2 regions of the Peribacillus sp. P4_B1 genome follow, and region 2 is predicted to be linked to the other one. Evidence: riboswitches for the same ligand, from Rfam matches in the RefSeq annotation. Region 2 holds a riboswitch; the other holds the start of a gene.
What was found. Region 2 has a riboswitch for cyclic di-AMP ahead of AC1DVK_RS20855 (cation:dicarboxylate symporter family transporter). Riboswitches for the same ligand answer to the same signal wherever they lie in the genome.
Positions count from the first base shown of each region.

Region 1: another riboswitch for cyclic di-AMP. It lies ahead of AC1DVK_RS16080 (TrkH family potassium uptake protein); the one in region 2 lies ahead of AC1DVK_RS20855 (cation:dicarboxylate symporter family transporter).

Region 1 is NZ_JBFUHM010000027.1:33,279-37,506, forward strand. It holds gene AC1DVK_RS16065 (TetR/AcrR family transcriptional regulator) at 98-697, shown strand; gene AC1DVK_RS16070 (MFS transporter) at 766-2,019, opposite strand; gene AC1DVK_RS16075 (hypothetical protein) at 2,481-2,672, opposite strand; cyclic di-AMP (ydaO/yuaA leader) riboswitch at 3,003-3,145, shown strand; gene AC1DVK_RS16080 (TrkH family potassium uptake protein) at 3,288-4,228, shown strand, end outside.
Region 2 is NZ_JBFUHM010000045.1:24,258-28,485, forward strand. It holds gene AC1DVK_RS20850 (hypothetical protein) at 1-233, opposite strand, end outside; gene AC1DVK_RS20855 (cation:dicarboxylate symporter family transporter) at 604-1,863, opposite strand; cyclic di-AMP (ydaO/yuaA leader) riboswitch at 2,036-2,185, opposite strand; gene AC1DVK_RS20860 (efflux RND transporter periplasmic adaptor subunit) at 2,387-3,649, opposite strand; gene AC1DVK_RS20865 (hypothetical protein) at 3,664-4,228, opposite strand, start outside.

The DNA.
Region 1 (4,228 bases), on a different contig from region 2:
TTAATTAACACGGTGTTGAGTGTATCATCATTCTAAGGTAGCTTTTAGTCTAATACAATCAACACATTTCGAAAAATGTTTAGTGAGGAGACATTCAATGGCGGAATTTCATGAGGATATGGTACAAAAGACGAAAAAGCAGATACAACATCATTTTATTGCACTCGTTGAAGCAGAGGGATTCTCACATGTCTCAGTGAAGAAAATTGCAGAGAGCGCCAACATTAATCGGGGCACATTCTATTTGCATTACACAGATAAATATGAATTGATGGATCACTTACAGCAGGAATTGTTAAATGAACTTCAAACTCGTATTACTGCCATTTTGCCGAAAGAGGCTTTTTTGGCTCTCCATCAACAACAACTTTACCCGCCTTTCGTAGCCATTTTTCAATTCATCAGTGAACATGCGCACGCATTAAGGGCCATTCTTGGAGATAAGGGAGATCCTTCTTTTGCCAAAAAAATAAAGCTTGTGTTCGGTGAAGTACTATTGGAGCGTTTGATCAGCCAGCATCCAGCAGCTAAAGATGAAGCATTCCGCATGTATATGCACGCCTTCATGACATCTGCGATTTTAGGCGTTATACAGGAGTGGCTGGAGAATTGCGAAGAGCAAACGGCGGAAGAAATGGCGAAAATTCATTTTCAAATCCTGAACTTCATCAGCCAATTACGGGCATTCATTCAATGAACTTTTATAAAGGCATGTTCCATTTACATGCCTTTAGGATAATAAAATGGGATACTCCCCCTTTAAACTTACATCTTTTCCCCCGCTTTGACCTCTGCCTTTCCAACCTGATAATACCTGCTCTTCGAGGCCTTCATACTAAGCATGGACAATAAAATGGATATAGCAAACATGATCATTGAACCTGAAATCACCACGAACCGAATCGAAATGAAATGAGCTGAAACACCGACAATTGCTGTAGTGATGATGATCAATAAAGCTTCTAACAAGCCAAAAACACTTCCGACCCTGCCCATGATTTCCACAGGAATATTATTTTGATAAAAGGTTTGAAAGCCTGTATTGGCAAACGCCAGAGAAAAGGCAATGATGAAAAAACCGATGGCGGCCAATGAAAAGGAATTCGAAAAGGCATAGACCATATAACCTATCGAGACAAATAAAGATCCAAGACCAATCATGTACGAGATTTGCACTTTACTGATGAATACGGCATTGACTATGGCACCCGCAATGATGCCTGCCCCGGCGATGCTTACAAGGAATCCGTAATCGCTGTCCGACAAAAGGAGTATGGCCTTGGCAAACGCTGCTTCTTGGGAATCGATGGCCGTTTCCATCACCACCATGCAGCTGAATAAGAAATAAATGAGCATGATATAGGAAGATTTCCGGCTGAAATCCAGGACGATGCCCCAATCCTTTTTCATGATGGTCCAAGACAGGTAATGACTGGATTTTCCAAGGGGATGATCCTTTTCAAGATTAGGCATGAATAGAGTGATGATACCGGATAATAATAAGGCAGCCGCGTTAATATAAATGGCTAAAACCGGTGTACCGATTAAGAAAAGGATACCCGCTATCGCTGGTCCAATCAAAAAAGCTCCAGAATCGATCAAGCTTCGTAACGAGTTAAATCGTTTCCGCTGTTCAATGGGGATTAATTTTGTTATATAAGTCCTTGATGCCGTTACAAACATGGCCTCTGCCATATTGATCACGAAGATAAGGGAATAGATGACCCAAATAGAAGAAGCCAATGGCAGCAAAGCCATGAATACCGCTCGAAATAGATCAAGTGCGATCATTAGATTCCGCTTATTGATCCGGTCGATCACGCTGCCGGCCCAAACATTCGTAAATATGGCAGCCATCGGTTTAACGATATACAGTCCAGCAACCGCCAAGGCCGAGCCAGTCATATCCAGCACGATTAAATTAAGTGCAATGAAATAAACCCAAGCACCGAAGTTGGAAATCCCGATCCCGCACAATAAAATGGAAGGATATTTCCAAGATACTAATGAATTTCTCAATGTCAACGCTTCCCCTCCTTAGAAAGAAAATATAAAAACAATAAAAAAAACCGTCCACAAGAAATGCGTCTTGGGGACGGGATCAATAGAACGGTGCCAATTAATATGTCACCATTATTAATCTTATGCCGTATTGCATTAACAGCATGCAATAACTATGCACTATAATGGGAACTCCCTTTAAGCTTCAATACATCCCCGTTACTCCTTTCCAGTTTACCAAGCGCACTGGAAAGTTGCGTTTCATTTACTTTTTTCTCATCGGAATCACATTTACCCTAAACTTTAACATTAATGGTATAATTTTGTAAATGTTATGATTTTCAAAACAAAAAAACTCATTCAAAATTAAATGAGTTTGAAAGCAAAACAAGATAGGAATTTTTCGCTCAGCGTTCCCGAATAAGACACAGGAATGACATAATTGAATACCGTTAAATGAATGTTTGGATTCAGCTGATTTACTTTAGGGAAAACAATTTTAATAACGGATTCTTTTTCTTATCCGTTATCCTTAACTCATTCATTATGATTTGGTCCTCATGATCGGCTATCCATTTCCTTAGTGCATCTTTATCCTGGCATTGTGTTAAATATGTCTGGCCACCCTTGCCTGTAGCGTTAATAACATATCTATTGAACGTCTTCTCCATAATTGCCCGCCTTTTTTATAAAATGTCTGGAACCTTTAAATACGAATGCATTGACTTTTTCTATGCTTTTCAAAAGAAAAATAGTTTATATATATTAATAACATTGATTGCCCATGACCTGTTCAGCTAGAAAGTGTTGAATCAAGTACACCGAAACTGTTATCATAATCGGATTAATCGAACCTATCATAATGTGCTAACTAATATTTGTCAATACGTTTTATCAATGTAAATAAAACGTAAATTTTCAGTTTTATTAAAGAAATATTTTTTTACAATTTAGGGGTTTACAACTGCTAAATGTTGGGAGTAGAATACGTTTATCAATTTAATATATTTCGGCCAAAACTCAAAGGAATTGAGTACGGAGGACCCAATCATTTGGGGTTAATTCTGCCATGCAGAAGGGATGAGATCAGCTCTTTCGCCATCCTACCCGTCAGCTAACTTCGTCGGCTAAAGCGAAGGAGGTCATAAGACCGCCTATTTCGGGAGCTTTTTTTGCACGCTTTTTGTGACAAAATAGCTGTTCGATGTTTACGCAGGTCTTTTTATTATGCTTAAAAAAGATTTGATAACAGGATTGATGGTTAAGATATTCATACAGTTTTACACATGTCATTTTTAGGTAGGGATGATCAATTGATAAAAGCAAAAAAATTATTCGATCCGCCAAAAATCCTTGTACTAGGCTTTGCCACCCTGATACTTATTGGGGCCTATTTGCTGACCCTGCCGATTTCTACTGAAAATGGGAATGGCCTTGCTTTTCTGGATGCTTTATTCACCTCAACCTCCGCTACATGTGTAACAGGACTTGTCGTAGTGGATACGGGAACGACCTTCACCACCTTTGGTGAATTGGTCATCTTAACACTGATTCAGATAGGCGGCTTAGGATTCATGTCATTTGCGACGTTTTTCTTTTTCCTTTTAGGCAAAAGGATTTCTTTAAAAGGCAGGTTACTCTTGCAGGAATCCTTAAATAATCTTTCCATGGCAGGTATAGTCAAGTTAGTAAAACGGCTTTTAATTTTCACGGCCATCATTGAAGCCATGGGTGCCCTTATCTTATCGATTCGCTTTTCTTTTGACATGCCAATCGGCAAAGCGATCTATTACGGGGTTTTTCATTCCATATCGAATTTCAATAATGCCGGTTTTGATTTGATGGGAGAATTCAAGAGCTTGACCCCTTATGTATCGGATCCATTCGTAACCCTTACGGTCGCCTTCCTGATCACGTTTGGCGGAATAGGTTTTATCGTGATGAATGAACTATACGAATATCGTGATACCCATCGTTTATCCGTACATACGAAGGTTGTTCTGATGACTAGCCTGACACTTACAATCGCCGGCGCAATTTTAATCTTTTTATTCGAGTTCGGTAATGCCAAGACATTGCAGCCTTTATCTTTCATGGGTAAAACGTTATCGTCTCTATTTCAATCGGTTTCACCAAGGACGGCCGGCTCCAATACGCTGAATATCCCTGATTTGACTCAACCCACATTACTGCTCATCATTTTCTTGATGTTCGTTGGGGCTTCACC
Region 2 (4,228 bases):
TATGCCCGGACATTTTCTTTAACGAGCTTTGCAATATCCTCAGATGAAGCGCTATCGAGCTGGACATTCAAATTGTATTCCCCACCATCGAATTGATGTTTCAATAATAAGATGGAATCCAAGGTATATGGCAGCGAATAGACAAATTCGCGAAAATTGAGTCCATTAAAAAGGACAAACCGTTCGGAAGCCTGCATATGCATATATAAGATATCATTGTTATCATTCTTCATAACCTGGTCCCCTCCGAGCTCTCAATCAATAATGTTATTTTATCAAACTTTTGGGTTTTCAAGTAAGTTATATAACCCAGAATATTATTCATCATCTGCATCGTATAAATAATGTGAATACCTGAACTCTATAATCACCTAAGGTTTAGGAACGAACTCGATAATTTTAAATATCCATAATAGTGAAAAATAAAGAGTTGGAGGAATTGACGACGGGTAAAATTGAATAAGGTTTTATCATTAATTCTTTTCATGTGGAAGTTTCCCTTTAAAAAACTTTTCGTTTGCACCTTCTGGCACGTCAAATATAAAGGATACGCTTTTCAAACACAAAAAATCCAGAGTGACATATCACTCTGGATTTTTTGTATTAAGAAACTTGTTCTAATTCTTTATCGGAAGGAGGGTTGAATTGACCTTCCCATTTAGAGATGACGATTGCTGCAAGTGAATTACCGATAACGTTTACTACTGTACGTCCCATATCAAGAATACGGTCGATACCGGCAATAAATGCTAAACCTTCAATAGGAATACCAACTGTTCCTAATGTCGCTAAAAGAACTACGAAGGATACACCTGGTACACCCGCAATACCCTTAGACGTGATCATTAACACTAGCATTAGCGTAATTTGCTCATAAGCACTTAAATCGATTCCGTACATTTGAGCGATGAAGATAGCTGCCAACGCTTGGTATAATGTTGAACCATCAAGGTTAAAAGAGTATCCAGTCGGAATAACAAATGTAGCTATATGTTTCGGACATCCCGCTTTTTCCATTTTTTCCATAAGTTTCGGAAGAACCGCTTCTGAACTTGCTGTAGAGAACGCAAGTATCAATTCTTCTTTTAGAAGTTTAATCAATGTAAAGATATTGAATCCTACAAATTTTGCAATAAGACCCAGAACGACAATTACAAAGAAAATCATTGTTCCGTATACAGAAAGCGCTAACTTACCTAACGGAATTAAAGATTCCAAACCGAACTTGGAGATGGTCACACCGATTAGTGCAAATACCCCAATAGGAGCAAATTTCATGACCATATTAGTTAGGTAGAACATTCCTTCTGCTGTACCTTGGAAGAAACGGAATACTGGTTTACCTTTTTCACCGATCGCGGCAATACTTAGTCCAAACAATACGGAGAAGAAAATAATCGCTAACATATCGCCTTGTACCATAGCTTGTACTGGATTGGATGGTACAATGTGAACAAGTGTATCTACAAATGATTCATGCTGCTTAGTTTCTGCTGTATCAACATAAGTGGAGATGTCAGTTTTTTCCAGATGATTCATATTTACGCCAGCACCAGGCTGGATGATATTAGCGGAAATTAAACCAACAGCAATCGCAATCATAGTTACCGCCACAAAGTATGAAAGTGATTTAGCTCCTAGTTTACCTACTGCTTTTAAATCACCTACACCCGCAACTGCAACGATAAGACTTGATACAATGATTGGCACAACAATCATTTTAATCATTCGTAGGAAAATGTCTCCGAATGGCTGTAAAAAGTTTTGGGCCGTCTCATTACCATAAAAAATGGCACCAACGATAATCCCTAGAATTAAACCAATGAAAATTTGGCTAGCTAAACTTAACTTGAATTTCTTCATATACTTTCCTCACCTTCCATAAAGTCTTTGATGCAAAAACGTTTTGTCTCGGTAAGGGAAACAAGATACTAATAGAAAGAAAGTAATTTTTCTTTTTTTGAAAAACTCTGTCTTTACGCCGAAAAAAAAGACACTTCATGTGTCGATTTCATATTGGCGTGAATATTCACACATGTTCCCTTAAAGACGCTGACGAGGTTAGCTGTCGGGTTAGGAATTGGAAACACAATTTGCCCTTTCATTTCTGAATTCACCCCTAGTGGAATAAAATCCACAAAAATGGTTCCCCCGTTCTTGGAATAAGATTAAGCGAGTTAACTTATAATAAAATATTATACTAAAAAGGTTAATCTGTAAATGTTTATTCTCATCCATTTTAGAAAAAGTCTTTAAATATATCTGAATATTCTGCATTTTAGATGATTTCACCAAGTATTACACTTCCCGATTTTTAGTCATTTAAGCTATATGGATATATAAATAATAACTAATTTGACATCCCCTTTCTTTATGAAAGAAGCAGTTATTTTTCCAAAATGCCAAGTAACAGATACCTTACTTTTTCCCTAGAGGTGAATTTTTTATAAGTTGCAATTTTCACTTTTTCAAATTGAATTGGGGTAATAAAATAAGAATGGTTCTTCGCTACCCTATTCGGTTCTAGCAGGATGACATCACCTACTGACGGTCCCTTTATTAGTTCCTGCTTACCTTCTGCTTTAAGCCCTTTTGAAATGTAGTGTTTATCCACATAGCCTTTTTTAGTCAATTTGTAGACATGCGGCCTTTTTTGGTAATGCACTGCCTCTATGGGAATGGCCGGTACACCAGCTTTCTCATTGGTTATTACAGCAAGGTTGACTTTGGATCCCACCAACAAAGATTCAGTTTCTTCACCCTCCGGTTCGATTAAAGCCTGAAATGGAAATCTGTTATCCTTTTTTAGTGACGGCTCTTCTGCTGGATAGGAATGGATACGGCCTATCGTTCCTTTCAATGACTTTTTTAAATCAGAGGAACTTGCTTTTATAGTCATGCCCACTTTAGCTTTTTTCATCTCCTCTTCGGAGAAATTACCTTCAATTGCCATATTTGTCGAAACGATGGATATAATCGGGTTTTTCAGGTTTTTATTGATATTTTTAACTACACCATCAGCTTCACTCGTCGTTACAATCGCGCTAGCCTGCTCCTCAATTGAACTTAATTTAGCATCAAGCATTTTCACTTTTTCATTCAAACTGTTTTTTTCGAGTTCTTGCTTGTACATTTCTTGCTCAATGTTGCTTTTAATAAGATCTGAAGAGCTTGTTGTTATATTAATATCCAAGTTATTTTTCACCGATTCATCAATGACCGCTTTATCAGGATTACGGGTCAGGACCCCTTGAGAAGCCCTTAACTTCCTAATATATTCGTCAATCCCTACAATTTCTCCCTCAGCAGCAGTTTTCTCCGCTTCCAAATTCGCTTTAAGTGCATCAAGTTCGGTTGTCGTATACTCAAACAACGAGGAGCCAGCCGCTACAGCATCCCCCTCTTTTACAAGGAATTTCTTAAAATCATTTTTCTTGGTTTCAAAATAGATATCGTACTCTTCTACAGGTTTAATTACCCCATTTGTTTGAATAGTATCCGTAATTGTATCTTTTTTTACCATTGACCAGTTTTCCACGAAAACAGTTCGTTCCGCTTTGCTTCCTTTTTTTTCAATAAGGTATGTGTTGACGGTTATTAACACAATCGACGCAATGGAGACCGCTGTTATTTTCCATTTTCCACTCATTCTTTTCACCCGCCTTATACAAATACGCCCACTTGGATGTATGCTAAAAAGGCTTTAACAAACCACGTGGCCAGATAGAATAGAACAATCATTACAAGGACCAAATAATTATTTCGTTGTGAAAACTCCTTTAAATAGAAATATTGCAGGGCAATAATAAGAAATTGAAAAATGGTGATTTCGCTGAAAAAGTGAATAAAGTAATCACTTCTGAGAAAATACTGACCGATGACTCCCAATGAAAAAAGGTTGGAATCATTGCCTATATCCATTAATACGAATAGAGGAATCAGTAATGCTTTTTCCAATAATTGCAACCCAAAAATGATCATTTGAACGATAACTAATTTTATGTATGGGATATCGGTAACGATCCAAAAGAAAAGGGCTGCTAAAAATATGTAAATGGATGGGTAGATAAGGCTTGCTATTATATTGCCGCTCAATATCAAAAACTTTCCTGCTTCAAATTCATTAACACTCATCTTCGTGATTTCTTTAGAAAATGATTCAGAACCAATGCCAAAATAACCACCAATAGCAAATACTATAATACTAAGAAAATATAAAAATAGTAAT